DNA from 4 places in the Pantoea brenneri genome. Region 3 is predicted to be linked to each of the others. Evidence: predicted binding sites of a transcription regulator. Region 3 holds the regulator's gene; each other region holds the start of a gene.

Region 1 (7,512 bases), on a different contig from region 3:
GGTTAAGAATCTGATGCCAATGCAACCGGGTGACGTGCTGGAAACCAGCGCTGACACCGAAGCCCTGTTTAAGGCGATCGGTTTTAAACCGCAAACCAGTGTGGAAGAGGGCGTTAAGCGCTTTGTTGACTGGTATCGGGACTTCTATCAGGTCTGATTAATAAAATAAAAAAGGAAGCGCAGGCTTCCTTTTTTTTGTTATCTCTAAGGGCAATCAGTATTCAGTAGCGAAACCCGACCCGTTATCAGAGTAGAAAGTCGTCTAACTGCTTACCTTGCTCTTCCAGTGCTTTTTTAATCACTGCCGGTGTGCGACCCTGACCAGTCCAGGTTCTGGTTTCGCCTTTTTCATCGACATACTTATATTTTGCCGGACGAACTGAACGGTTACCTTTCCCGGCGACTTTGGTGTCTGACAGGGAGCTCAGCAATTCATTCGGATCGATGCCGTCCGCCAGCAGCATTTCACGATACTGTTCCAGTTTACGTGCACGCTCGGCATTCTCTGCCTGGGTCAGTGACTCCTCTTCGCGGCGTTCTTTTACCACCACTTCAAGTTTTTCCAGCATCTCTTCCAGCGAGTCAATCGGATACTCTCTGGCCTGAGCACGCAGCGTACGGATATTATTAAGAACTTTTAGTGCTTCGCTCATTGTCCTGGTCTCTGAATAATAAAAAAGTTGTTTTGCCCGACAATAGTAGAGGTGGTAATAAATAACTTCAACACAAATTAATATTAAAGCGCGACGGCAAAATAAAAGAGAGTAAAAATCATTCTTCAGAAAGATTTACTTTTTCGCCGTTTAAGGGCTATTTTTATGTCAGCTTTAAAAGACGTAAATTTAATACATTAATTACAGCAGTGAAAAAGGCAGGATGTTGTTGGGGGTAATATCCCGGCTACCCGCTCAGGCAGGCAAAGGATCGGCCTGAATTTTAGCTCACCCAGAGCGGCCCATGGCGATCATTATTCCGCGGCTACCCGCTCAGTTTTAGCAGCGCTTTGTGCTAATATGCGCGCCATTCCGTTAAGTCCTGATGAAGAACCCGCTGCTATGGCCCAACTCTATTTTTACTACTCTGCGATGAATGCGGGTAAATCCACCGCCTTACTGCAGTCCTCCTATAACTACCAGGAACGGGGAATGCGAACCCTGGTCTACACCGCTGAAATTGACGATCGCTTTGGCGCAGGCACCGTCAGCTCGCGTATTGGCCTCTCTTCGCCCGCCTTACTGTATAACGCTGAGACTGCGCTTTACCGCGATATCGCCGCAGAGCACGCGGCTCAGCCGATTCACTGCGTGCTGGTCGATGAGAGTCAGTTCCTGACCCGTGAGCAGGTGAAGGCCCTGTCAGACGTGGTGGACAATCTTGATATCCCGGTGCTTTGCTATGGCCTGAGAACCGACTTCCGTGGTGAGCTGTTTACCGGCAGTCAGTATCTGCTGGCGTGGGCTGACAAGCTGGTAGAGCTGAAGACCATCTGCCACTGTGGCCGCAAAGCCAGTATGGTGCTGCGTCTCGACAGCGAGGGAAAACCGTTCAGTGAAGGTGAGCAGGTGGTGATCGGTGGCAATGAACGCTATATCTCCGTGTGCCGCAAGCATTACAAGCAGGCAATAGAGCAGGGATCGCTGCAGGCGATTTACGGCGCGCAAACGCCGCTGAACTGACAGTGCTGTAACAGAAATAAAAAAACCCGCCGAGGCGGGTTTTTTGTTTGTCAGCCGATTAGACGTTTTTCGCTTTCTTCTCGACCTTAACACCTTTTACCGGTTGTTCAGCCACGGCTTCAGCGACGCTGGAGAAGGGTTCAACAAATTCGCGGCCATAGTAGGTGTCCAGCATGATTTGTTTCAGCTCAGCAATCAGCGGATAACGTGGGTTAGCGCCGGTACACTGGTCATCAAATGCATCATCTGCCAGCTTATCGACTTTCGCCAGGAAGTCAGCTTCTGCCACACCCGCTTCGCGGATAGAGGTTGGGATACCCAGTTGAGTTTTAATCTCTTCCAGCCACGCCAGCAGTTTTTCAATTTTCTGCGCGGTGCGGTCGCCCGGCGCCGTCAGGCCTAAGTGGTCTGCGACTTCTGCGTAGCGACGACGTGCCTGTGGACGGTCATACTGGCTGAACGCGGTCTGTTTAGTCGGGTTGTCGTTCGCGTTATAACGAATGACGTTGGCGATTAACAGTGAGTTAGCCAGGCCGTGTGGGATATGGAATTCCGAACCCAGTTTGTGCGCCATTGAGTGACAAACCCCAAGGAAGGCGTTGGCAAAGGCGATACCGGCGATGGTTGCCGCATTGTGCACGCGTTCACGCGCCACCGGATTTTTCGCACCTTCCGCGTAGCTGGCTGGCAGGTTCTCTTTCAGCAGTTTAAGTGCCTGCAGCGCCTGACCGTCAGAGTATTCGTTAGCCAGCACTGACACATAAGCTTCCAGCGCATGGGTCACCGCATCCAGGCCGCCAAAGGCGCACAGGGAGCGCGGCATATCCATCACCAGGTTAGCATCGACAATCGCCATATCCGGGGTTAACGCATAGTCTGCCAGTGGGTATTTCTGGCCGGTGGCATCGTCAGTAACCACCGCAAACGGCGTCACTTCTGAACCGGTACCGGAAGTGGTGGTGATTGCCACCATGCGAGCTTTGACGCCCATTTTCGGGAATTTGTAGATACGTTTACGGATATCCATAAAGCGTAACGCCAGCTCTTCAAAATGGGTTTCAGGATGTTCGTACATCACCCACATGATTTTCGCGGCATCCATCGGTGAACCACCGCCGAGGGCGATAATCACGTCAGGTTTGAAGCTGTTCATCTGCTCAGCGCCTTTACGCACGATGCTCAGCGTAGGGTCAGCTTCAACTTCAAAGAACACCTCTGTTTCAACGCCGTGTGCTTTCAGCACGCGGGTCACCTGGTCAGCATAACCGTTGTTAAACAGGAAGCGGTCAGTGACGATGAACGCACGTTTGGCGCCATCCGAAGCCACTTCTTCCAGTGCAATTGGCAGAGAACCGCGACGGAAGTAGATGGATTTAGGAAGTTTATGCCACAACATATTTTCAGCTCGCTTGGCGACAGTTTTGGTATTGATCAGGTGTTTCGGGCCAACGTTTTCAGAGATGGAGTTACCCCCCCATGAACCACAACCCAGCGTCAGAGAAGGCGCCAGTTTAAAGTTGTAGAGGTCACCGATACCGCCCTGTGAAGCCGGGGTATTGATCAGAATACGCGCGGTTTTCATTTTGTCGCCGAAGTAGTGAACGCGCTCGGTCTGGTTATCCTGGTCGGTATACAGGCAGGAGGTGTGTCCGATACCGCCCATCGCCACCAGTTTTTCCGCTTTATCGACGGCATCCTGGAAATCTTTTGCCCGATACATCGCGAGAGTCGGGGAGAGTTTTTCGTGAGCGAACGGCTCAGACTCATCCACCAGCTGCACTTCACCAATCAGAATTTTGGTGCTCGGAGGAACGGTGATGCCCGCCATCTCAGCAATTTTAAACGCTGGCTGACCAACAATCGCCGCATTCAGGCCACCATTTTTCAGAATGATATTCTGTACCGCGTTCAGCTCAGCGCCCTGCAGCATATAACCGCCATGGCTGGCAAAGCGTTCGCGCACTGCGTCATAAGCAGAATCCACCACAATCACTGACTGCTCAGAGGCACAAATCACGCCGTTATCGAAGGTTTTTGACATCAGGATAGACGCTACGGCGCGTTTAACGTCAGCCGTTTCATCAATCACTACCGGCGTATTACCGGCACCCACACCGATAGCAGGTTTACCTGAGCTGTAAGCGGCTTTCACCATGCCTGGTCCGCCGGTTGCCAGAATCAGGTTGATGTCAGGGTGATGCATTAACTGGTTAGACAGCTCAACCGAAGGCGCGTCAATCCAGCCGATAATATCTTTCGGCGCACCGGCTGCAATCGCTGCCTGCAGCACGATATCTGCCGCTTTGTTGGTGGCGTCTTTAGCACGTGGGTGTGGAGAGAAGATAATTCCGTTACGGGTTTTAAGACTGATCAGAGCTTTGAAGATGGCGGTAGAGGTTGGGTTGGTGGTCGGCACGATGCCGCAAATCAGGCCAATCGGTTCAGCGATAGTGATAGTACCGAAGGTGTCGTCGGTTGCCAGCACACCGCAGGTCTTTTCATCTTTGTAAGCGTTGTAGATATATTCAGAAGCAAAATGATTTTTGATCACTTTATCTTCGACGATGCCCATGCCGGATTCAGCAACGGCCATCTTAGCGAGAGGAATTCGGGCATCTGCGGCGGCAAGCGCGGCAGCACGGAAAATAGCGTCAACCTGTTGTTGGGAAAAGTTGGCGTATTCACGCTGGGCTTTTTTTACACGTTCGACCAGTGCATTAAGTTCAGCGACATTAGTAACGGCCATGGTGTTCTCCTGAAGGAAGTTAAACTTTTTTAGTAAACAATCCTGCGTCCTGAGTATAGTCCCGCCTGGCTGGCGCGTTGGATTGGGCCAGAACGCCCGGATTTTCAAATGTTTACTAAACTAGTCTGTTCTGGCATCAGCGTTATGTACCCTGATGCTGCTAATACTTCCGTTGCGAAAAGATTACCTGGTTTGAGGTAGGGCAATTTTGATACAGATCAATTTGAACGCAAGCTGACTCCTTTCAGCCGCACTTTTCGGCACCCGCTTGTCGAAACCGCTTACGCCTCTTAAGGCCAGGCTCATAGCGGCTAAAACCAGCTGCATTTTAATGTCTGGCGAAATGCGCTAAATCGGGCGCTGATCGGCAGAATAAATAGCTGTCCGCGCATCTGGCGTCAGGGCGCTTTTTCCCTTACATTAGGCGCGTTTTCCTCCCCTGTGGTACGGAGTCTGTCGTGAACCCTGCGCTGTTAGATTTATCAGGTTATATAAAATTTTTTGTCGGGCTTTTTGCGCTGGTCAATCCGGTAGGCATTATTCCGGTGTTTATCAGCATGACCCGCTATCAGGGGGCTGCTGAGCGTAATAAAACCAACCTGACGGCCAACCTCGCGGTCGCCATCATTCTGTGGACCTCACTGTTTCTCGGTGATGCGATTCTGCATATTTTCGGTATCTCTATCGACTCCTTCCGCATTGCCGGGGGAATTCTGGTAGTGACCATCGCCATGTCGATGATCAGCGGTAAGCTGGGCGAAGATAAGCAGAACAAACAGGAAAAATCAGAGACCGCGATTCGTGAAAGTGTCGGGGTGGTACCGCTGGCACTGCCGCTGATGGCCGGACCCGGTGCCATCAGTTCGACCATTGTCTGGAGCACGCGCTATCACAGCTGGGTCAATCTGCTGGGATTCAGCCTGGCGATTGCGCTTTTTGCCTTCTGCTGCTGGCTGTTGTTTCGGGCTGCACCTTTAATGGTGCGGGTGTTAGGCCAGACCGGTATTAACGTGATCACCCGTATTATGGGGCTGTTGCTGATGGCGCTGGGCATTGAGTTCGTGGTGACCGGAATGAAATCTATTTTCCCCGGTTTACTCAATTAAATTCCCCACTTAATTCAGGGGTCGAAGCGAAGTCGTGAATCATTATGGTGCAAAGCCCGAAAAACCTGCACCATAAACATGCAATTATTCATCCCGCTTAATAGATTCAGCAGATTATCACTTTCATTACTGCTGGCCGGAATTTGCCGCTTGTTGGCCGCAGCAATGTCACAATTTTCACATGATAATCTGCTTTCTAATTCTCGCTTAGCCTGACAAATCGCGCCTCTGCTCCCAGCCGGCGCGCATTCATCGCGTCTGATGGCGTATCCCCGGTATAATTGCCAAAAAAGCGTTTTTATCCCTTCGGCAGAGCTGCAGAAAGTCTGTTTTTATCTAAAATCTCTATTTTTCATATCGATAAGATATTTTCAGGACAAAAATTAACACTTCCGCTGCCTGACTTCTCATGATAAAAGAGAATTAGTTAACATTTTAGCTATTTTGCTTTGGCACCCTTCCGCTGCTTCTGATAATTTTTGGCGCAACGTAAAATTTTTTCTCCGACAGCCCAAAGTGAGAACGCTTTTTGCTTAAGCCTATCGGGATACTTAATAAAAGGTTGGCGCTTTCGCATGACTGGGATGAAAAACTTGCAGCAACAACGGTGTAAAATTGCGTTATGTCTGTTAATCGCTTTTTCACCGGCCTATGGTGCCACGGTGCCAGCCGGGACGACGCTGGCGCCGCAGCAGCAAATTGTTATTAATAACGGCTCAGAGGTGGCGTCGCTCGACCCACATAAAGTCGAAGGCGTGCCAGAATCGAATATTATTCTTAATCTGCTTGATGGGCTGGTTAACACCGATAACAGCGGCAGGGTGGTGCCTGGCGTGGCGGAGAGCTGGCAAAACCAGCAAGGGACTCAGTGGACCTTTACCCTGCGGAATGACGCAAAATGGAGCAACGGCGAACCGGTAACCGCCGATGATTTCGTCTATAGCTGGCGTCGACTGGCCGATCCCACGACGGCTTCTCCTTATTCCAGCTATCTGCAGGCGGCGCATTTCGCCAACATTGATGCCATTCTGGCCGGTAAAATGTCACCCGATCAGCTCGGTGTGAAGGCGCTGGATGCCCATCATCTGCAAATTACCCTGAGTGAACCGGTGCCTTATCTGGTCGCCATGCTGGCGCATACCGCGATGAAGCCGGTCTATGCCCCGGCGATCAAGCAGTGGGGCGAGGCCTGGACCCGGCCGGGTCACTATGTGGGCAACGGCGCGTATACGCTGAGCGACTGGGTGGTCAATGAAAAAATCGTACTGCAGCGCAATCCACACTACTGGGATAACAGCCATACGGTGATTGAGCAGGGCACTTTCCTGCCGATCGCCTCGGAAAACAGCGATATTAATCGCTATCGCAGCGGCGGTACGGACATTACCAACAGCGCAATCCCGCCAGAAATGTTCGGCAAACTGCGTCAGGAGTTGGGCGAGCAGGTCAAAGTCAGTCCGCTGCTTTGCACTTTCTATTATGAAATTAATAATAAAAAGCCGCCATTTACCGATGCGCGCGTTCGTGCTGCGATCAAGATGACCCTCGACCGTGAAGTCATTGCTAACAAGATCATGGGGCAGGGTCAGATTCCGGCCTACAGCCTGACGCCACCGTTTACCGCCGGGATCAATTTAACCCCACCGGCGTGGTTCAGACAGACACAGGCGCAGCGCAATCAGGCGGCGAAAAAGTTACTGGCAGAGGCCGGGTTTGATGACAGCCATCCGCTGACCTTCACGCTGCTCTACAACACCTCCGATCAGAATAAACGCCAGGCGATCGCTGCTGCCTCAATGTGGCAGAAAAACCTTGGCGCGAAGGTGACGTTACAGAATCAGGAGTGGAAAACTCTGCTGGAGACCCGTCATCAGGCGCAGTATGACGTGGTTCGCGCCACCTGGTGCGCGGATTACAACGAGCCGTCGACCTTTCTCAACATGCTGATCGGTAACGCCTCAATCAATACCGCCTTTTACCGCAG
Region 2 (7,512 bases), on a different contig from region 3:
TTAAACGCCAGTCAATCGCGCGCGTGCCGGTCAGGCGCAGCAGCTCGGCGCTGGTCTGCGCTTTCAGTTCTTCAAAGGCGCTGGCCCAGGCGAACGGCATGATCAGTTCGATATGCAGCTTACCGTCCAGCTGTGCCACGTGATGCAACGCTTTCAGCGCAGTGAGATTCTGTTGCAGCGTCGGATGCTCAAAGCCTCTCAGTACGCCGACCACGATGGCGCGCAGGGCTTCAGGCGTATGCGGTTCCCGGGATTGTACTGTCATCCCCCACTCCTTTTTTATGCTGTTCTTACGCTGTGCTTCAGCGATGTATTTTCAATGATATCAGATGGCCACTGTTTCGCGGCGACTGCCGGTGGCGAATCCCTTGTGTTTACGCCAGCGGAGCCTTCGGTTACCATCTAAGCCCGTTTTTTCAATCAACAGAAAGCTACGCAAACTATGACTCAAGTCGCTAAAAAAATTCTGGTAACCTGCGCGCTGCCTTACGCGAACGGATCAATCCATCTCGGCCATATGCTCGAGCATATCCAGGCAGACATTTGGGTGCGTTACCAGCGAATGCGTGGCAATCAGGTTTACTTCATCTGCGCTGATGACGCGCACGGCACGCCGATTATGCTGAAAGCACAGCAGCTGGGCATTGCGCCAGAGCAGATGATTGCTGAAATGAAACAAGAGCATGAAGCCGATTTTGCCGGTTTCAACGTCAGCTATGACAACTATCACTCGACCCACGGTGATGAGAACCGCCAGCTGTCGGCGCTGATTTACGGTCGCCTGAAAGAGAACGGTTTTATTAAGAACCGCACCATTTCTCAGCTTTACGATCCGGAAAAAGGGATGTTCCTGCCGGACCGTTTTGTTAAAGGCACCTGCCCGAAATGTAAGTCTGCCGATCAGTACGGTGATAACTGTGAAGTCTGCGGCGCGACGTACAGCCCGACCGAACTGATTGATCCGAAGTCGGTGGTCTCCGGTGCGACGCCAGTGCTGCGCGACTCGGAACACTTCTTCTTTGATCTGCCATCGTTCAGCGCCATGCTGCAGGCCTGGACCCGTTCCGGTGCGTTGCAGGATCAGGTCGCTAACAAGATGCAGGAGTGGTTCGAATCAGGCCTGCAGCAGTGGGATATCTCACGTGACGCGCCCTATTTCGGTTTTGAAATCCCGGATGCGCCAGGCAAATATTTTTACGTCTGGCTGGATGCGCCTATTGGCTATATGGGCTCGTTCAAGAACCTGTGCGACAAGCGTGGCGATATCGACTTCGACGAATTCTGGCGTAAAGATTCCACCACCGAGCTGTATCACTTTATCGGTAAAGATATCGTCTACTTCCACAGCCTGTTCTGGCCGGCGATGCTGGAAGGCAGCGACTTCCGCAAACCGAACAACCTGTTTGTCCACGGTTATGTGACGGTCAATGGTGCCAAGATGTCGAAATCACGCGGCACCTTTATTAAAGCCAGCACCTGGCTGCAGCATCTGGACGCTGACAGCCTGCGTTACTATTACGCGGCAAAACTCTCTTCGCGCATCGACGACATCGACCTGAACCTGGAAGATTTCGTTCAGCGCGTCAACGCTGACATCGTCAATAAAGTGGTTAACCTGGCATCACGTAACGCCGGCTTTATCACCAAACGCTTTGACGGCAAGCTGGCGGCTGAACTGGCCGATCCGGCGCTCTATCAGACCTTTGTTGATGCGTCAGAGAAGATCGGTGAAGCCTGGGCGAGCCGCGAATACAGCCGCGCAATCCGTGAAATTATGGCGCTGGCCGACCTGGCAAACCGCTACGTTGATGAGCAGGCACCGTGGGTAGTCGCGAAGCAGGAAGGCCGTGACGCCGATCTGCAGGCAATCTGCTCAATGGGGATTAACCTGTTCCGCGTGCTGATGACCTGGCTGAAGCCGGTGCTGCCGTCGCTGAGCGCGCGCGCAGAAGGCTTCCTTAACTGCGAACTGAGCTGGGATGCGATTCCACAGCCGCTGCTGGATCATCAGGTTGCGCCGTTTAAAGCGCTCTACAGCCGGATTGAAATGGCGAAGGTCGAAGGCCTGATTGAGGCGTCGAAAGAGGATGCCGCAGCGGCCAGCGCCCCGGCGGTTAGCGGTCCGCTGGCGGATGCGCCGGTTGGTGACACCATCACCATCGACGATTTCGCCAAAGTCGATATGCGGGTAGCGCTGATTGAGCAGGCGGAGCTGGTCGATGGCTCAGACAAGCTGTTGCGTCTGCAACTCGACCTGGGTGGCGAGAAGCGTCAGATCTTCTCCGGCATTCGTGCGGCCTATCCCGATCCGTCCGTGCTGGTCGGCAAGATGACCATCATCGTTGCTAACCTGGCGCCGCGTAAAATGCGCTTTGGCATCTCCGAAGGGATGGTGCTGTCGGCGGGACCGGGCGGTAAAGATCTGTTTGTACTGTCGGTAGACAGCGGTGCGGTACCGGGCATGCCGGTTAAATAATCCCTCACGCTTCACTCCCCTTACGCCAGGTTGCCGGTGTAAGGGGAGATTCTGCTTTATCTCTGCGATTTCAGCCGTCACGTTTTCCCCCGCGCCGCTTCCCCCTGCTTTGCTGATATCCCGCTAAACCTGCTGATCCGGGCATCGGTCTGTCGGGCTTTTATGTGATCGCTAGCACGCTAAGCGGTTAATGCGTATGATGAACAACAGTGAAAACAGGAGCCTGTCATGCTCACCGTGCTGTCTGTCTGCGGGCGCTACCTTCGTGCCTTTATCATCATTTATCTCTGCTTATACAGTGGCAACGGCATCGCCTCGCTGCTGCCGATCACTATTCCTGGCAGTATTCTCGGGATGCTGATTCTGTTTGCCCTGCTGGCGTCGCAAATCCTGCCGGTCAACTGGGTGAAACCGGGCTGCCATCTGATCATCCGCTATATGGCGCTGCTGTTTGTGCCAATTAGCGTCGGCGTCATGAGCCATACCGATATTCTCAGCGCCCAGTTTGGTCCGATCGTCATCTCCTGCGTCGTCAGTACCTTTGTGGTGCTGGCGGTGGTCGGCGTCAGCGCCCACCAGTTGCACAGCCGTCGTCCGCTCCGGGAGCCAAACGATGAGTGATATCTGGTGGTCTCTGCCGCTGACCCTGGCGGCGTTCTTTCTGGCGCGCAAGCTGGCGCTGACCCTGAAAATCTCGCTGCTCAATCCACTGCTGGTGGCGATGGCGATTATCATCCCGATCCTGCTGCTGCTGCAGTTGCCCTACTCGCGCTACTTTGCCGGCAGTCAGATTCTTAACCAGCTGCTGCAACCGGCGGTGGTCGCCCTGGCGCTGCCGCTGTACGAGCAGATGCATCAGATTCGCGCCCGCTGGAAGTCGATCATTGGGGTCTGCTTTATCGGGAGCCTGACCGCCATGATATCGGGCACCGCTATCGCCCTATGGCTGGGCGCCACGCCGGAAATTGCCGCCACCATTATTCCCAAATCAGTCACCACGCCCATCGCAATGGCGGTCTCCGGATCGCTGCACGGCATCCCGGCGATCAGCGCCATCTGTGTACTGATCGCCGGCGTGCTGGGGGCGGTGTTTGGGCATATGCTGCTGAACCTGCTGGGCGTCAAATCGAAAGCGGCGCGCGGTCTGGCCATCGGTAACGCCTCCCATGCCCTCGGAACCGCCCGGGCGGCTGAAGTCGATTATCAGGAAGGGGCGTTCAGTTCACTGGCGCTGGTGATTTGCGGCATCATTACTTCTTTGCTGGCACCGTTTATTTTTCCGCTACTGCTGCACTGGTTTGGCTAAAACTTTGCGATAGATCTCGCAAAGTTGAAACATGCAACACAGGTTGCATTGTCAGAGCGACGGGGATCACATATAAACCGGTGACTGGCATATCGTCCTGCTGAATTTAATGAGGCTCTCATGCATTCACGTTTCCTCTCCGCCTTCGAGGCGTTGCCGTCAACTCTGCAAACCGCGCTGGCTCCGCTGCTGGACGCGCCTGACTTTCAGGCAGTGCTGCGCGCCGACCAGATCGCATCGCTGCAGCAACAGACTCAGATGGACGCCGATGCGCTGGCGCTGGCGCTGCTGCCGCTGGCAGCAGCCTGTGCGGTGGCCACGGTGTCGCACTTTAACGTCGGGGCGATCGCCCGCGGCACCAGTGGTAACTGGTACTTCGGCGCCAACATGGAATTTGTCGGCACCCCACTGCAACAGACGGTGCACGCTGAGCAGAGCGCGATTACCCACGCCTGGCTGCGCGGCGAACGCCGGCTGGAAACCATCACGGTTAACTACACCCCGTGCGGCCATTGCCGTCAGTTTATGAATGAACTCAACAGCGGTACCGGGATTCGTATTTCGCTGCCGCAGCGCGCCATCAGTACCCTGGCCGATTATCTGCCAGACTCCTTTGGCCCGCGCGATCTCGACATCACAACCCTGCTGATGGATGCGGTCGACCACGGTTACAGCGCTGAGGGAGATGCGCTGGTGCAGGCCGCCGTGGCCGCCGCCAATGCCAGCCACGCGCCGTACAGCCAGTCACACAGCGGCGTAGCGCTGGAAACCGAGTCCGGCACCATTGTGACCGGTCGCTATGCTGAGAATGCCGCGTTTAACCCCAGCTTTCCGCCGCTTCAGGCCGCGCTGGTGCTACTGAATATGCAGGGCGGGCACAGTGGTCAGATAAAAAGAGCGGTGCTGGCAGAAGTAGAAAATGCCACGCTCAGCCAGTTTGCCGCCACGCAGGCAACCTTACAGACTGTTGGTTGCAGTGAGCTGCTGTCGGTGAGATTGCACAAAGGATAACCCACTGTCAGAAAGGCCACAGTTTTGTGACCTTTTATGAACAAATGCTGTACTTCTGCGGGAAATTTCATAGGATCTGGCGCCAGAATTCACGTCATGACAAATTACTCTGAATAATTCGGGTTGCAGGATGGCAGCAAGTACGTGAATGATTCGCAGCGGAGACCTGCCGCTGCACTGCTCCTGCAGCCTGAGCTATAACGGGTAAGTAAACTGGCGCTACCTTTCCGGCGTGACGCCAGACAACACTGCAACCGGAGCATCACTGCATGGAACTCGACTACGAAAGTAAACGTCCGCTCTACATCCCTTACGCTGGCCCGATTTTGCTGGAATTCCCCCTCCTCAACAAAGGCAGTGCCTTTAGCATCGAAGAACGTAACGAATTTAATCTCAATGGTCTGCTGCCGGAAGCGGTAGAGTCGATTGAAGAACAGGCGCAGCGTGCCTGGCGTCAGTTCCAGGACTTCAAAAACAATAACGATAAGCACGTCTACCTGCGTAACATCCAGGACACCAACGAAACGCTGTTTTATCGCCTGCTGGACAACCATCTCGAAGAGATGATGCCGATCATTTACACCCCAACCGTCGGCGCCGCCTGTGAACACTTCTCTGAAATCTATCGCCGGGCACGCGGGGTGTTTATCTCTTACCCGAACCGCGACCGCATCGAAGATATGCTGCAGAACGCCACCAAACAGAACGTGAAGGTCATTGTCGTCACCGATGGCGAGCGCATCCTGGGTCTGGGTGACCAGGGCATCGGCGGCATGGGCATCCCGATCGGTAAGCTGTCGCTCTACACCGCCTGTGGCGGTATCAGTCCGGCTTATACCCTGCCGGTGGTGCTGGATGTCGGTACCAATAATCAGCAGCTGCTGAACGATCCGCTCTACATGGGCTGGCGTCATCCGCGTATTACCGGCGAAGAGTACGACGCTTTCGTTAATGACTTTATTCAGGCGGTTAAACGTCGCTGGCCGAAAGTGCTGTTGCAGTTCGAAGACTTCGCCCAGAAGAACGCCATGCCGTTGCTAAACCGCTACCGCGATGAAGTCTGCTGCTTTAACGACGACATTCAGGGTACCGCCGCGGTTACCGTGGGTACGCTGATCGCCGCCAGCCGCGCAGCCGGTAGCCGCCTGTGCGAACAGAAGGTGGTATTCCTCGGTGCCGGTTCCGCCGGCTGTGGCATCGCCGAACAGATTATTGCCCAGATGAAATCGGAAGGCCTGAGCGATGAAGAAGCGCGCAGCCGGGTGATGATGGTGGATCGCTTTGGTCTGCTGACCGACAAGCTGCCTAACCTGCTCGACTTCCAGAGCAGACTGGTGCAGAAGAGCGAAAACCTTCAGCACTGGGATGTCACCAGTGACGCGATTTCGCTGCTCGACGTGGTGCGCAACGCCCATCCGGATATTCTGATTGGGGTATCGGGTCAGCCAGGGCTGTTCACCGAAGAGATCATCCGCGAGATGCACAAACACTGCAAACGCCCGATTGTGATGCCGCTGTCGAACCCGACGTCACGCGTTGAAGCCACGCCAGCCGATATCATTGCCTGGACCGACGGTGCAGCGCTGGTGGCTACCGGCAGTCCGTTCTCGCCGGTCAGCTGGAACGGTAAAACCTACCCGATCGCCCAGTGCAACAACTCCTACATCTTTCCGGGAATTGGTCTGGGTGTTATCGCGTCAGGTGCCAGCCGCGTCACCGACACCATGCTGATGACCGCCAGCCGGGCGCTGGCCGACTGCTCGCCGCTGGTGAATGATGGTGAAGGTCCGGTACTGCCGGAAATCAAAGATATCCAGGGCGTGTCGAAAATCATCGCCATGGAAGTCGGCAAAGCGGCGCAGCTGGCGGGTGTCGCCGTCGTCACCTCCGAAGATGTGCTGTCGCAGGCGATTGCCAACAACTTCTGGCTGCCGCAATACCGTCATTATCGTCGTACCTCGATCTAATTGTGCGCTGCCGGACCGATTCTGGTCCGGCAATGCTCAAAAAGAGACCAGCCAACCGGCACTAACTTGCTTCGCTGCGGCGGCTCAAGTAGCCTTGTGCCATCTCAAATTTCTGACATCGAGTCTCCAGGCGCATGCTGAAACGCGTTTTCATTGGACTGCTTTTCATCATCCTGCTGATGGTGGCGACGGCGCTTGGCCTTGATCGCTGGATCAGTTGGAAAACTGCGCCCTTTATCTACGAGAATGTCTCTTCGCTGCCGCACCGCCAGGTGGGTGTGGTGCTGGGCACCGCTAAATATTATCGTACCGGGGTGATCAATCAGTATTACCTTTATCGGATGCAGGGCGCGCTCAACGCCTATAACAGCGGCAAAGTGAACTACCTGCTGCTGAGCGGTGACAATGCGCTGCAAAGCTACAACGAACCGATGACCATGCGTCGCGATTTAATCAAGGCAGGCGTCGATCCGGCGGATATTGTGCTGGACTATGCCGGTTTCCGGACGCTGGATTCGATTGTTCGCACCCGCAAAGTGTTCGATACCAACGACTTCATTATCATCACCCAACGCTTCCACTGTGAGCGGGCGCTGTTTATTGCCTTGCAGCTCGGCATTCAGGCGCAGTGCTATGCCGTGCCTTCGCCGAAAAACATGCTCAGCGTGCGTTTCCGTGAGGTCGGTGCGCGGCTGGGCGCGCTGGCTGACCTGTTCCTGCTGAAGCGAGAGCCACGCTTCCTTGGGCCGCTG
Region 3 (7,512 bases):
GCTCGGAGTTCGATCCGGCTATCCCGGCCTCTTCCGTCACCATCGATCATCTCGACGCGGCACGCGATACCGTCCACTACCTTGCCGGCAAAGGCCGCAAACGCATCGGGCTGGTTAACGGGGATATGCGCTACCTCTATTCGCACCATCGTGAACAGGGCTACCAGCAGGCGATAAACGCGCTGGGACTGCAGTGGTCAGGGGTCGCCTACGCCAGCGATATCTCCACGGAAGCGGGCAGCCAGGCACTACAACAATTACTGGCGATGCCGCAACCGCCGGATGCGATTTTTGCCGTGTCGGATGTGCTGGCTGTGGGGGTGATTCATGCCGCGCTGCAAGCGGGGCTGCGCGTGCCGGAAGATCTGGCGGTAGTGGGTTTTGACGGCATTCCATTTACCGGCAGCCTTAACCCGCCGCTGACCACCATCGAACAACCGATGTATCAGCTCGGGGCGCGAAGCGTGCAGCTGTTGTTGCAGAAAATCCGTCAGCCGCACGCGCCGGTAATCCGTGAAGTCCTGCCCTGGAAGCGCGTTGAACGCGCCTCCAGTTAACTCAGTGCCAGATCAACAGCACGCAGGCTGCCGTCAGCAATCCCATGGCGAGATTAAAGATTTTCCAGGCGCGGCGGCTGCGTAAAATGCGGCCAATCATTGCGCCGAATCCCATCCAGATCAGGCCGGACACCAGATTAACGATAAACATGCCGAGACTGATCGCCATCACCGATTGACGATAGGCATCGCCAGCCAGGCTAAAGCTGGCGACCGCGCCCAGCGCCATCAGCCAGGCTTTGGGATTGATCAGCTGCAGTAATCCGCCCTGCCAGAACGGCATGGGCGACTCCGGCACCTGATCGGTTTCCAGTTTTTCGTAGCTGGCGGTGGCAATTTTCCATGCCAGCCACAGCAGGTAGAGGCTACCGGCGATTTTCAGCACCAGATGCAGTGAGGGATAGAGCAGGATCAGTCCGCCGACGCCAAACGCCACCATCAGCAGCATGACCTGCATGCCGATCATGATGCCAATCATCAGAGGAATGGTCCGCAGGAAGCCAAAATTGGCGCCGCCCGCAGTAAGTAACATATTATTAGGGCCTGGCGTGATCGCGGCGACCCAAAGGAATCCTAACATCGACAAGAAAAGACTCAGTTCCATAGCAATCGGGTGCTCCTCACCCCCAGCAAGCAAAAAACCTATCGAAGCTAACAGCGCGATATGGAACAGACAAGCTTTTACCCGATGAAATTAATCGCACCCGACACGGATCAATTTACGCCGTTAGCCGGCATGCGCAATGCGCATCTGCAAACGGTACTGCCACGCCTGCTACGGCGGCAGATCAAGCTCGATCCTCACTGGCAGCGTCTCGATCTGCCCGATGGCGATTTTGTCGATCTCGCCTGGAGTGAAGATCCGCATCTGGCACAGCACAAACCCCGGGTGGTGCTGTTTCACGGACTGGAAGGCAGTTTCCACAGCCCCTATATCCACGGGCTGATGGAAATTTGCCGCGCACGCGGCTGGCTGGCGGTGGTGATGCACTTCCGCGGATGCAGCGGCGAACCTAACCGGCTGAACCGTATCTATCATTCCGGTGAAACCGAAGATGCACGCTATTTTCTGCACTGGCTGCAAACCCGCTGGGGTCGGGTACCGACCGTGGCGGTGGGTTTTTCGCTCGGCGGTAACATGCTGGGCTGCCTGCTGGGTCAGCAGGGATCCGATGCGCCGGTTAACGCGGGCGTCATCGTCTCCGCGCCGCTGCTGCTGGAGCCGTGCAGCGTCAAACTGGAGCGCGGCTTCTCGCGCTTTTACCAATACTATTTACTGGCGCAGCTGAAGAAGAACGCCCGGCGCAAACTGCACGCCTGGCCGGAAACGTTGCCGGTGAATCTGACGCAGCTTAAAGCGCTACGCCGGCTACGCGACTTCGATGACGCGATCACCGCCCGCGCCCACGGTTTCAGCGATGCGGCTGACTATTATCAGCGCGCCAGCGCCCTGCCCTGGCTGAAACAGGTCGATAAGCCGCTGCTGATCATTCATGCCAAAGATGACCCGTTCATGAGTGATGAGGTGATCCCGCACAGCAGCCAATTATCTGCCACTATTACTTATCAACTGACGCCGCACGGCGGTCACGTTGGCTTTGTCGGCGGGACGTTGCGCCAGCCCGAAATGTGGCTTGAACAGCGCATACCCCAGTGGATTGCCCCTTTTCTGGATACCTAACGTTGTGATTATTCCCTGGCAACAGGTCTCACCTGAGACGCTTGAAAATCTGATTGAAACTTTCGTACTGCGTGAAGGCACCGACTACGGCGAGCAGGAACGCAGCCTGAGCGAAAAAGTGGCTGACGTGCGCCGTCAGCTGGAAACCGGCGAAGTGGTGCTGGTGTGGTCGGAACTGCATGAATCGGTCAATATTATGCCGCGCAAAGAATTTCGCGGCTGATGCAGCCGGCGGCAATTCATGTTAACAATGCGCATGGCCCGACTTCACAGGGAGCTTTTTTATGTCAGCACGCCATCCGATAATCGCCGTCACCGGTTCCAGCGGCGCGGGGACCACCACCACCAGTCTCGCGTTCCGTAAAATCTTTCAGCAGCTCGATCTGCACGCTGCCGAACTGGAAGGCGACAGTTTCCACCGTTTCACCCGGCCTGAAATGGATATGGCAATCCGCAAGGCGCGCGATTTGGGCCGTCATGTCAGCTATTTCGGTCCGGAAGCCAATGACTTTGGCCTGCTGGAGCAGAGCTTCAGGCAGTATGGGCTCAACGGCCAGGGCCAGTCGCGTAAATACCTGCACACCTATGACGAAGCGGTACCGTGGAATCAGGTGCCGGGCACCTTTACGCCGTGGCAGCCGCTGCCGCAAAACACCGATATTTTGTTTTACGAAGGACTGCACGGTGGCGTGGTGACCGCCCAGCATAACGTAGCGGAGCATGTCGACCTGCTGGTGGGCGTGGTGCCAATTGTTAACCTCGAGTGGATTCAGAAGCTGGTGCGTGACACCAGCGAACGCGGCCATTCGCGTGAAGCGGTAATGGATTCGGTGGTGCGCTCAATGGAGGATTACATCAACTTCATTACGCCGCAGTTCTCGCGCACCCATCTTAACTTCCAGCGAGTGCCGACGGTCGATACCTCAAATCCGTTTGCCGCCCGCGCTATTCCGTCATTGGATGAGAGCTTCGTGGTGATCCATTTCCAGGCGCTGGACGATATCGACTTCCCTTATCTGCTGGCGATGCTGCAGGGATCGTTCATCTCGCATATCAATACGCTGGTGGTACCGGGCGGAAAAATGGGGCTGGCGATGGAGCTGATCATGGGTCCGCTGGTGAAGCGGCTGGTGGAAGGCAAGCGGATAGAATAAGAGGCCAGCAAAAACCGCTCTGAGAGCAGATGTCTTTAACAAAGAGAGTAAAACTGGCTTTCCTGCGGCTAAAGACTTATCCCTGGGCAGGCTTCAGGGAGCATACACCTTTCGCAAAGACGCAAAACCGCTATCCCTGGCAGGCTCAGCACGGGCCATCCCTGGCCCGCGATGCTTTGCTACAGGCATATGCTCCCTTCGCTTCACGTTCGACAACCGCATCCGGTTTCAGGAAGGTCGCTACAGACAACCCCTGGGCAGAAAGAATCTGGCAGCAATAGATAAGTTCAACACGCTGGGAACCGGGTCAGAAGAGGAAAGCGTCCCGCCGCCCGGATAAAAACGCCGGGAGCGTTTTTGAACAACGCAAAGCGTTGGCCCGGCTACGGGCGCGCCTCAGGGATGAGGTGCGTAATCGCGCGGGCCGAGCGGCCAGGGATTGGCTTAAACGACTTTCCGATCTGACCCGGTTCCCTGCGCAGGCACAGTATCAAAACGGATTCCCTGCCCAGGCACAGACTTAAAGCAACCTGCATCAGATACTGGAAGTGAAGTTAGCAGGTCTGCAATGACCCTTGCGGCTACTACAGTTCGATCACTTCATAGCTGTGGGTGATGGTAACCCCTTTACCCAGCATGATGGCGACCGAGCAATATTTTTCAGCAGAAAGATCCACCGCGCGTGAGACCGCCTTATCCTGTAGCGCTTTGCCGCTCACGATAAAGTGCAGGTTGATGTGCGTAAAGATTCGCGGCGCCTCTTCACGACGTTCTGAGGTCAGTTTTACTTCACAATCAGCCACATCGTTGCGACCTTTTTGCAGAATTGAAACGACGTCGATGGCGCTGCATCCGCCCGCCGCCATCAGCACCATCTCCATTGGGCTGGGCGCTTTATCACCCGAATTGCCATCCATTAATACCTGATGTCCGGATGACGACTCACCGAGGAATGTCAGCCCTTCTACCCATTTCACTCTTGCCTGCATGATTTTCGCTCCAGAATATGCGGTTTTGCCGTCAGAGTACGCTTTCGCCTGGTAAACAGCAATCCAGAGAAATCCGCCGTTAGCTGAAGCGAGACAACAGAAGACAGTCGGCAAAAGCTGTGCTACAAACAGTGCTGAAAATATTTTTCGTCACCCGATGGCGAAGCCGGGAAGAATGATGCGCACTGCGCCGAATGCAGCCCGAATAATTTCCTGTAAGGGAAACGCTTGAAGCTTTCATCGCCTGACAGGGAAACTGCCCCCTGTATTTTGGGCACGATTACAACAGAGGATAATAGCGAATGGTTCTCGGCAAACCGCAAACAGACCCTACACTCGAATGGTTCCTGTCCCATTGCCATATTCACAAGTATCCATCCAAAAGTACGCTGATTCACCAAGGTGAAAAAGCTGAAACGCTTTACTACATCGTGAAAGGTTCCGTTGCGGTTCTGATCAAAGATGAAGAAGGCAAAGAGATGATTCTTTCTTACCTGAATCAGGGCGATTTCATTGGCGAGCTTGGCCTGTTCGAAGAAGGTCAGGAGCGCAGCGCCTGGGTACGTGCCAAAACCGCGTGCGAAGTGGCGGAGATTTCTTACAAGAAATTCCGTCAGCTGATCCAGGTTAACCCGGATATCCTGATGCGACTGTCGTCGCAGATGGCGCGTCGCCTGCAGGTTACGTCGGAAAAAGTGGGTAATCTCGCTTTCCTCGATGTGACCGGACGCATTGCTCAGACTCTGCTTAACCTGGCGAAGCAGCCAGACGCCATGACGCATCCCGACGGCATGCAAATTAAAATTACTCGTCAGGAAATTGGCCAAATCGTTGGTTGTTCACGTGAAACCGTGGGCCGTATTTTGAAGATGCTGGAAGATCAGAACCTGATCTCTGCACACGGCAAAACCATCGTCGTTTACGGCACCCGCTAATTCCTGTCACCCACGGCGTGATGGCAACATCGCGCCGTTATTGTTTGTGTTGGGCCGATGTGGCGTCGAATTATTTACCATCCTGAAGTCAATTACGCCTTGCGGCAAACCCTGGTGCTCTGTCTGCCAGTGGCGCTGGGCTGGCTGGCTGGCGACCTGCAAAAAGGTCTGCTGTTCTCGTTAGTTCCCGCCTGTTGCAATATCGCCGGTCTGGATACCCCGCATAAACGCTTCTTCAAACGCCTGATTGTCGGCGGCAGCCTGTTTGCGCTCGGCAGCTTTCTGATTCAGTGGCTGACGCAGCACGCCATTCCGCTGCCGCTGATTCTGTTCGCCTTGCCGTTGCTGCTGGGGGTCACCGGCGAAATCAGCCCGCTGCACGGCCGTCTGCTGCCCGGCACCCTGATCGCCGCCATCTTCACGCTGAGCCTGATTGGCCGTATGCCGATCTATGTGCCGCCGCTGCTCTATATCGGCGGCACGCTATGGTATGGGCTGTTTAACTGGTTCTGGTTCTGGCTGTGGAAAGAGCAGCCGATGCGTGAAAGCCTGAGCCTGATCTACCGTGAGCTGGCCAACTATTGCGACGCCAAATATACCCTGCTGACTCAGCTGACCGATCCGGAAAAGGCCCTGCCGCCGCTGCTGGCGCGTCAGCAAAAAGTGGTCGATATGATCACCACCTGTTACCAGCAGATGCACATGCTTTCCGCCAGCCGGGATCACAGCCATAAGCGGCTGACCCGCGCCTTTCAGGTGGCGCTGGACCTGCAGGAGCACATCTCGGTCAGCCTGCATCAGCCGGAAGAGGTGCAGAAACTGGTGGAGCAGAGCTATGCCGAAGCGGTGATCCGCTGGAACGCCCAGACTATTTCGGCCCGCTTACGGGTGCTGGCGGATAACATTCTCTATCACCAGTTGCCGGATCGTTTTGGCATGGAGAAGCAGCTCAGCGCGCTGGAAAAAATCGCCCGCCAGCATCCTGACAATCCGGTGGGAAATTTCTGTCTCTACCACTTCAATCGGATTGCGCGGGTGCTGCGCACCCAAAAACCGCTCTATCAACGTGACCTGATGGCCGATCGTCAGCGCCGTCTGCCGCTTCTGCCGGCGCTGCGCAGCTATCTGTCCTGGCGTTCGTCGGCACTGCGCACTGCCGGGCGCTTTGCGGTGATGCTGATGCTGGGCAGCGCACTGGCGCTGTTTTTCAACATCCCTAAACCGTACTGGATTCTGATGACCATTATGTTCGTCAGCCAGAACGGCTACAGCGCCACCCGCGTTCGCATCCAGCACCGGGCACTGGGCACCTTTGCCGGCCTGGTGATTGCGGCTGCCACCTTACGCCTGGCGGTGCCGGAGTCGCTGGTGCTGCTGATCATGCTGGTGATCACCTTTATCAGCTACCGGTTTACCCGCCAGTTTTACGGCTGGTCGATGATCGGCTTTACGGTGACGGCGGTTTACTCGCTGCAGTTGCTGTCGCTGAATGGGGCGCAGTTCCTGCTGCCGCGCCTGATGGATACGCTGATGGGTTGCCTGATCGCCTTTGGCGGAATGTTGTGGCTGTGGCCGCAGTGGCAGAGTGGCTTATTGCGGCAAAACGCCCATGACGCGCTGGAAACCTATCAGGATGCGCTACGGCTGCTGCTGGGGGCGGAACAGTCACCGGAGAAACTGGCGTATCAGCGGGTACGGGTCAATCAGGCTCACAATGCGCTGTTTAACTCCCTGAACCAGGCGATGCAGGAACCGGCTTTTAACGCTCAGTACCTCAAGGATATGCGTCTGTGGGTCACCCACAGCCAGTTTATTGTTGAGCACATCAATGCAATGACGATTCTGGCGCGTGAACACACCATGCTGACCGCCACGTTAGCTGAGCGTTATCTGCAGTCCTGCGAAATTGCGCTGCAACGTTGTCAGCAGCGACTGGAATATGATGGTGCCAGTTCGCAGGTTAACCTGCTGGATGAGCTGGAAAACATTAATGAAGGGCCGGTCACGGTGGTGGAACAGCATGTACGCCGCATTCTGGATCATCTGAGCGTGATGCACACCATTTCATCTCTGGCGTGGAGCCAGCGACCGCAACATGGCCGCTGGCTGAGCAGACGGTTACGCAAAAACTAAATCAGCCGGTAATCACCTTGCCGACGGCGGTGGCGAAGCGGCGCATACCCTCTTCGATGTCGG
Region 4 (7,512 bases), on a different contig from region 3:
ACGTCAGCTGGGCGGCGTGACGCTGCCGGGCAACCTCACACTGCGCAGCCCGGCGGTAACGCTGGCGGGGCAGCAGTGGCATGCGGTAGACGCGACGCTGGCAGAAACGGCCGGTGGCAATGCGCAGGTCAGCATTAACGCCGAGGAAATACGCGGTAAGCTGGAAATAGCCGCGAAGGCGCCGTGGCAGATCGGGCTGGATTACCTCTATTACAATCCGCAATGGGACCATGAGGCACAGCAGGGCGGCAACGCCAGCTCTCAGCAAGCCAGCCAGATTAATTTCAGCGGCTGGCCAGCCTTGCAGTTGCGCTGCGCGGAGTGCTGGGTGCTGGGACAGAAATATGGACGAGTCGCGGCGACGCTGCAACCGAAAGGCGATACGTTAGCACTGACTAACGGCACGGTAGATACCGGCAGCTCGCAGCTGAAAATTAAGGGTGAATGGGTTAACCGTCACGATGACCCGCGCACCTCACTGAAAGGCACGCTGAAAGGGCCTAATATCAATAACGCCACCAACTGGTTTGGCGTGAATACCCCGCTGCGCGATGCGCCGTTCAATATCGATTACGATTTGCACTGGCGTGCGGCACCGTGGCAGCCGTCAGCCGAAACCCTGAGCGGCACCCTGAAAACCCACTTTGGCAAAGGCCAGATTGCGGATGTGAACACCGGTACCGCCGGACAAATCCTGCGTCTGTTCAGCTTCGACGCGCTGCTGCGCAAACTGCGCTTCGATTTCAGTGACACCTTTAACGATGGCTTCTATTTTGATTCGATTAACGGTACCGCCTGGATCGAAAATGGCGTGATGCGCACCGATAACCTGCAGGTTGATGGACTGGAAGCGGACATCGCCATGCAGGGCAATATGGACCTGGTTAAGCGTCGGATCGATATGGAAGCCGTCATCACCCCGGAAATTTCTGCCTCGGTCGGTGTCGCGGCGGCGTTCGTGGTTAATCCGGTGATTGGCGCGGCGGTGTTCGCCGCCAGTAAAGTTCTGGGACCGGTATGGAACCGGATATCGCTGCTGCGTTATCACATCAGTGGCCCGCTGGATAAACCGGAAATCAATGAAGTACTGCGTAAACCGCGTGAAACTGACAACAAGTGAATTTGACGCGGTACCGGAATTACCGCAGGCTATGATTATCCGAGCACATAATGAGTGAGAAACGATGACTCTGAACCTGGTAAGTGAGCAGTTACTAACTGCTAACGGCATTAATCAGCAGGACCTTTTTTCCCTGTTAGGGCAGCTTTCAGAACGTCGTCTGGATTATGCCGATCTCTATTTTCAGTCCAGTTTCCACGAATCCTGGGTGCTGGAAGACAAAATCATTAAAGATGGCTCTTACCATATTGACCAGGGCGTCGGCGTGCGCGCCGTCAGCGGTGAGAAAACCGGCTTTGCCTACGCCGATCAGATCACGCTGAATGCGCTGCGTCTGTCATCGGAAGCGGCGCGCAGCATTGTTCGCGAACAGGGCAACGGTAAGGCGCATACCCTTTCCGCGGTGATGAACCGCTCGCTCTATTCCACCGTTGATCCGCTCAGCAGTCTGACGCGTGAAGATAAAATTGCCCTGCTGCACCGTGTCGATCAGGTGGCCCGCGCTGCCGACCCGCGGGTGCAGGAGGTCAACGCCAGCCTGAGCGGTGTGTACGAGCAGGTGCTGGTCGCCGCGACGGATGGCACGCTGGCAGCCGATGTTCGTCCGCTGGTACGTCTCTCGATCAGTGTGCAGGTTGAAGATCAGGGTAAACGTGAACGCGGCTCAAGCGGCGGCGGTGCACGTACCGGTTATGAATTTTTCCTCGCCGATGAAAATGGCGATGTGCGGGCTGATGCCTGGGCGCGTGAAGCGGTGCGGATGGCGCTGGTTAACCTCTCTGCTGTGGCGGCACCTGCCGGTACCTTGCCGGTGGTGCTGGGCGCAGGCTGGCCGGGTGTCCTGCTGCATGAAGCCGTCGGACACGGACTGGAAGGCGACTTCAACCGTCGTGGCACCTCGGTATTCAGCGGCAAGATGGGCCAGCTGGTGGCGTCAGAACTCTGTACCGTGGTTGATGACGGTACCATTGAAGGACTGCGCGGTTCACTGGCGGTCGATGATGAAGGCGTTCCGGGTCAGTACAACATGCTGATTGAGAACGGCGTACTCAAAGGCTACATGCAGGATAAACTCAATGCGCGCCTGATGGGCGTCAGTCCTACCGGTAACGGTCGTCGTGAATCTTACGCCCACCTGCCGATGCCGCGCATGACCAACACCTACATGCTGGCCGGTAAGTCGACGCCGCAGGAGATCATCGAAAGCGTTGAATATGGTCTGTATGCGCCCAACTTTGGTGGCGGCCAGGTGGACATCACCTCAGGCAAGTTTGTCTTCTCAACCTCAGAAGCGTATCTGATTGAAAAGGGCAAAATCACCAAACCGGTGAAAGGGGCGACGCTGATTGGTTCCGGCATTGAAGCGATGCAGCAAATCTCAATGGTGGGTAATGATCTGGCGCTGGATAAAGGCGTTGGCGTTTGCGGCAAGGAAGGCCAGAGCGTGCCGGTTGGCGTCGGTCAGCCCACTCTGAAGCTGGATAAACTGACGATTGGCGGCACCGCCTGATAGTCTGTTAACAACCCGCCGGCAGGCGGGTTGTTAGCTTTTACGCTGCTGTTGATACTGTTCCGCCACCTGCTGGAAATAGCCGGTCAGATAGTCGATACAGACCTGCACCTTAAGCGGCAACTTATCCTTTTCGGTATAGAGCGCATAGACCGGACGGGGCTCGGATTGATACTGCGGAAACAGAATATCGATCTCACCGGCGTTGATCTCATCAATAACCCACATCATCGGCACATAAGCGATGCCGTTACCCGCCTTCAGCCAGCGAATCAGGGTCAGGGAATCATTGGTGACAAACCGTCCCTGCGGCGCCAGTCGCGTCACCAGACCTTCAGGCGCAATCAGCTCAAAGTTATTATCGGGACGTACGCTGTATTCCAGCCAGGCAAAATTATCGATATCCCCCGGTTTTTCCGGCGTGCCGTGCTGCGCCAGATAACTCTTAGCTGCGCACACCACCATCGGCATTGCCCCAAGGCGCCGCGAAAACAGGCTGGAATCTTTTAACGCTCCGACCCGAATCACCAGATCCAGTCCATCGGCGATCAGGTCCGGGGCCGGAATGCCGGTGACCAGATTAACGCTCAGTCCCGGATACTCACGCAGCATATCGCTGGTCATGCCGGCCAGCACGTTCTGCGCCATGGTCGAGGAGCTGCCAATACGCAGCACGCCAATCGGCGTGTTGTTAAAGGCATAAAGCTGCTCGTGCACCTGAGTGGCTTCGGCCAGCATGCGACGACAGCCCTGATAATAAATTTTACCCGCTTCGGTCAGGCCGATGCTGCGGGTACTGCGATTAAGCAGTTTAACCTGCAGCTCATCTTCCAGTTTTGCCACTATCTGGCTGATAGAAGAGACGCTCAGATGAAGCTGGCGCGCGGCAGCGGTAAATGAACCCAGTTCAACCACTTTGGCGAAAATGGACATGCCCTTCAGTCGTTCCATTATTTACTCTGGCTTAAAAGTGATTTAGATCACATTCTGTAGAAAACTTATAGTCAGGCGCGTTACTATAAGCGCGCCGGGGTATCTCCCGGTGATTCTTCATTGCCTGATGCCCTTCGATGATACGCTATTATTAAGCCAGCTGGGGTTCGGATAGAGCAGCCAGTGGGTTTTCCTGCGGCATCTGACGAGGCAAAGGAGTCTTCCGGCAAGGTCGAACTAAGGATTTCTGATGAGTGTGCTTCCGGTATTTGTCATGTTTGGGCTCTCTTTTCCGCCCGTTTTCATCGAATTAATTATCTCGCTAATGCTGTTCTGGTTAGTGAAACGCGTGCTGACGCCGAGCGGTATTTATGATCTTGTCTGGCATCCGGCACTTTTTAATACAGCACTTTACTGCTGTGTGTTTTACCTTGTATCCCGTTTATTTGTCTGAGGTTTAAGTGAAAGCACTCATAAGAAAAATCGCGCGTTACGCGATTACGATCCTGCTGGTCATCATTGCTGTGGTGATTATTTTCCGTGCCTGGGTGTTTTATACCGAATCACCCTGGACCCGTGACGCAAAATTCGCTGCCGATGTCGTCGCCATCTCACCCGATGTCACCGGTCTGATTACCGACGTCCCGGTTCACGACAACCAGCTGGTGAAGAAGGGCGATACCCTGTTTGTGGTCGATCGGCCGCGCTACCAGAAAGCGCTGGATCAGGCACAGGCTGATGTCGAATATTACCAGGCGCTGGTCAGCGAGAAACGCCGTGAAGCGGGACGTCGTAACCAGCTGGGCACCTCGGCCATGTCACGCGAAGCGATCGACCAGGCTAACAACGATCTGCAAACCAGCGAACATCAGCTGGCGAAATCGGTGGCGACCCGCGATCTGGCGAAGATCGATCTGGAACGCACCACCGTGAAAGCGCCGTCCGATGGCTGGGTGACGAACCTGAATGTCTACGAAGGGGAGTTCATCACCCGCGGCTCGGTGGCGGTGGCGCTGGTTCAGCAGCACTCCTTCTACGTGCTGGCCTACCTGGAAGAGACCAAACTGCACGGCGTTGAACGCGGCTTCCGCGCTGAAGTGACGCCGCTTGGCAGTAATGTAGTGCTGCGCGGTACGGTAGACAGCGTGGCTGCCGGCGTCACCAACAGCAGCAGCTCGGTCGACAGCAAAGGCATGGCAACCATCGATTCTAATCTGGAGTGGGTCCGTCTGGCGCAGCGTGTGCCGGTACGTATTCGTCTTGATCAACAGCCAGGCAACCGCTTCCCGGCAGGCACGACGGCAACGGTGGTCATCACCGGTCAGGCCGATCGCCAGCCGGAGCAGGTTTCGCCAATGACCCGACTGTTCAATCGCCTGCGTGAGTTTGGTTAAGAGGGCGATATGATCGAGTTTTTGCGTTTCCCGGTGAAGCTGACCTTCGCGCTGCTTGCAGCGCTGATGATTGGCTTTCACCTTAATCTTGAAACGCCCCGCTGGGCGGTGATGACCGCGGGCATTGTGGCCGGCGGTACCGCCTTCGCAGCCGGTGGTGATCCCTATTCAGGCGCACTGCGTTATCGCGGCATTCTGCGTATTATCGGGACCTTCATCGGCTGTATCGCCGCGCTGACCATCATGATTGCCACGGTGCGCGCGCCGGTGGTGATGCTGCTGCTCTGCTGCATCTGGGCCGGGCTTTGCGTCTGGCTCTCTTCGCTGATCAAAGTTGAAAACTCCTACGCGCTGGGGCTGGCGGGCTACACCGCGCTGATTATCGTGGTCACCGCCGACGCCAGCGGTGGCCTGACGCTGGCACCGCAGTACGCGGTAGAGCGTTGCAGTGAGATCGTGCTCGGGATTCTGTGCGCCATTCTGGCGGATATGATCTTCTCGCCGCGCTCGATTAAAAAAGTGATCGACGCTGAAGTGGATTCCCTGCTGGTGGCGCATTATCAGCTGCTGCAACTGTGCGTGGCGCACGGCGATAAAGAGGAAGTCGATAAAGCCTGGAGCGCGCTGGTACGGCGTACCACGGCGTTAAACAGCATGCGCAGCCAGCTGATGATGGAATCTTCGCGCTGGCAGAACAGCAACCGTCGCTTACAGATGCTCAACACCCTCTCTCTGACCCTGATTACTCAGGCGGCAGAAACCTTTCTGATCCAGAACTCACGACCTGACTACATTCCACCGCAGTACCGTTTGCTGATTGAAAAAGAGGCCACAACGGCTGACGAGGTTCATAAGCGGATGAAAGTAATGCGGCGGGTGATTGGCGCCAGCGGCAAAACCACGCCGGTTACGCTGGTGAGCTGGGTCGGTGCGGCGACAGAATACCTGTTGCTGCGTAACGGCATTAAAAGTAACAGCCGTATCACCCCGCTGGAGGAGGAAATCCTGCAGCGCGAGGTGCTGATTCAGGCGCGATCGGCTGAGACCCATCATGCGATGATCAACGGCATCCGCACCTTTGTGGCTACCGCGCTGGGATCGCTGTTCTGGTTATACACCGGCTGGACTTCCGGCAGCGGCTGCATGGTGATGCTGGCAGTGATTACCGCGCTGGCGATGCGCATGCCGAATCCGCTGATGATGGCGAAAGATTTCCTCTACGGCATGACGGTGGCGGTGCCGCTCGGTGCACTCTACTTCATCTATGTGCTGCCCAATACTCAGCAGAGCGCGCTGCTGCTCTGTATCGCTATCGGCCTGCTGGGCTTTGTTGGCGGGATCTTCATTCAGCGACGGCAGCTTGGCACCCTGGGTGCGTTAATCGGTACCATCAACGTGCTGGTGCTGGATAATCCGATGAAGTTCGAATTTAACGTCTTCCTCGATAATGTGCTCGGCCAGGTGATTGGCTGCTTCGTGGCAATGATGGTGATCCTGCTGATCCGCGATAAATCTAAAGCGCGTACCGGCCGCAAACTGCTTAACCGCTTTATGTATGCTGCGGTGTCGGCGATGACCACCAATCAGGCGCGCCGCCGTGAAAACCATCTGCCGGCGCTCTATCAGCAACTGTTTCTGCTGCTGAATCTGTTCCCCGGCGATATCGACAAATACCGTATCGCGCTGACGCTGATTATTGGACATCAGCGGTTACGCAATGCGGAAATACCGGTGAATGATGATTTGTCAGCCTACCACCGGCAACTGCGCTACACCGCCGATCGGGTGATCTCCGCCAGCAGTGACGACAAGCGCCGCCACTATTTCGAGCGTCTGCTGCAGGAGCTGGAGGTATATCAGGAAAAACTGGTGCATTACGACGCGCCGATTAGCGTCACCGAACCGGTAAAACGGCTGGCGACCATGCTGAACAAGTATCAGAACACCCTCATCCAAATCTGAAACCGGCCGCTGCCCGCCGCAGCGGCCTGCTCAATGCCATCCCGTCACAAAACCTGTCGCTTTTGCCAACTATACTCTTCGGACGGAAGGATAAAATGACAGGAGCGAATCAATGACATCACTGCAATCAAGCGAACTATTCCAGACTGGCTATTTAGCCGATGGTCAATGGCATCGCACCTCCACCACTTTTGACGTCACCAATCCCGCCACCGGCGAGGTGATCGCGCAGGTCGCTAAAGCGGGCAAAGCAGAAACCGAACAGGCGATTGCTGCCGCCGAACGGGCATTCCCCGGCTGGCGTGCCCGGACGGCCAAAGCGCGCGCTGAGATCCTTTATCGCTGGTATCAGCTGATGATTGAGAACAAACGCTGGCTGGGCCAGCTGATGACTGCCGAGCAGGGCAAGCCGCTGAAAGAGGCGGAAGGCGAAGTCGAGTATGCCGCCAGCTTTATCCAGTGGTTTGCTGAACAGGCAAAACGCGCCAACGGGGAAATTATCCCACCAGCCAAACCGGGTTCCCGTATCCTGGCAACGCGTGAACCGATTGGCGTCGTCGCCGCTATCACGCCGTGGAATTTCCCGATGGCGA

The links. Region 3 encodes CRP, which controls carbon source genes, mostly activating them, when cyclic AMP is high. Its sites were predicted from a motif close to ATGTGANNNNNNTCACAT; they were not measured.
Region 1: the regulator CRP is predicted to act here: its motif matches at 4,629-4,646, upstream of adhE (bifunctional acetaldehyde-CoA/alcohol dehydrogenase).
Region 2: the regulator CRP is predicted to act here: its motif matches at 3,837-3,854, upstream of cdd (cytidine deaminase).
Region 4: the regulator CRP is predicted to act here: its motif matches at 3,599-3,616, upstream of aaeR (HTH-type transcriptional activator AaeR).

Annotation. Positions count from the first base shown of each region.
Region 1 covers NZ_JBCGBG010000001.1:938,011-945,522, forward strand. Annotated here, with positions in the region: gene AABB92_RS04280 (NAD-dependent epimerase) at 1-157, shown strand, start outside; gene hns (histone-like nucleoid-structuring protein H-NS) at 246-653, opposite strand; gene tdk (thymidine kinase) at 1,056-1,676, shown strand; gene adhE (bifunctional acetaldehyde-CoA/alcohol dehydrogenase) at 1,735-4,422, opposite strand; gene AABB92_RS04300 (YchE family NAAT transporter) at 4,881-5,528, shown strand; gene AABB92_RS04305 (ABC transporter substrate-binding protein) at 6,113-7,512, shown strand, end outside.
Region 2 covers NZ_JBCGBG010000001.1:454,363-461,874, reverse strand. Annotated here, with positions in the region: gene apbC (iron-sulfur cluster carrier protein ApbC) at 1-265, opposite strand, end outside; gene metG (methionine--tRNA ligase) at 443-2,476, shown strand; gene AABB92_RS02050 (CidA/LrgA family protein) at 2,705-3,097, shown strand; gene AABB92_RS02045 (CidB/LrgB family autolysis modulator) at 3,090-3,782, shown strand; gene cdd (cytidine deaminase) at 3,903-4,793, shown strand; gene AABB92_RS02035 (NAD-dependent malic enzyme) at 5,063-6,760, shown strand; gene sanA (outer membrane permeability protein SanA) at 6,895-7,512, shown strand, end outside.
Region 3 covers NZ_JBCGBG010000005.1:16,607-24,118, forward strand. Annotated here, with positions in the region: gene AABB92_RS17480 (LacI family DNA-binding transcriptional regulator) at 1-557, shown strand, start outside; gene AABB92_RS17485 (LysE family translocator) at 559-1,161, opposite strand; gene AABB92_RS17490 (hydrolase) at 1,222-2,238, shown strand; gene AABB92_RS17495 (YheU family protein) at 2,243-2,461, shown strand; gene AABB92_RS17500 (phosphoribulokinase) at 2,523-3,392, shown strand; gene AABB92_RS17505 (OsmC family protein) at 3,977-4,381, opposite strand; gene crp (cAMP-activated global transcriptional regulator CRP) at 4,684-5,316, shown strand; gene AABB92_RS17515 (YccS/YhfK family putative transporter) at 5,374-7,449, shown strand; gene argD (bifunctional acetylornithine/succinyldiaminopimelate transaminase) at 7,451-7,512, opposite strand, start outside.
Region 4 covers NZ_JBCGBG010000004.1:23,607-31,118, forward strand. Annotated here, with positions in the region: gene yhdP (AsmA2 domain-containing protein YhdP) at 1-1,120, shown strand, start outside; gene tldD (metalloprotease TldD) at 1,185-2,630, shown strand; gene aaeR (HTH-type transcriptional activator AaeR) at 2,664-3,581, opposite strand; gene aaeX (p-hydroxybenzoic acid efflux pump operon protein AaeX) at 3,814-4,017, shown strand; gene aaeA (p-hydroxybenzoic acid efflux pump subunit AaeA) at 4,025-4,957, shown strand; gene aaeB (p-hydroxybenzoic acid efflux pump subunit AaeB) at 4,967-6,919, shown strand; gene AABB92_RS16225 (NAD-dependent succinate-semialdehyde dehydrogenase) at 7,032-7,512, shown strand, end outside.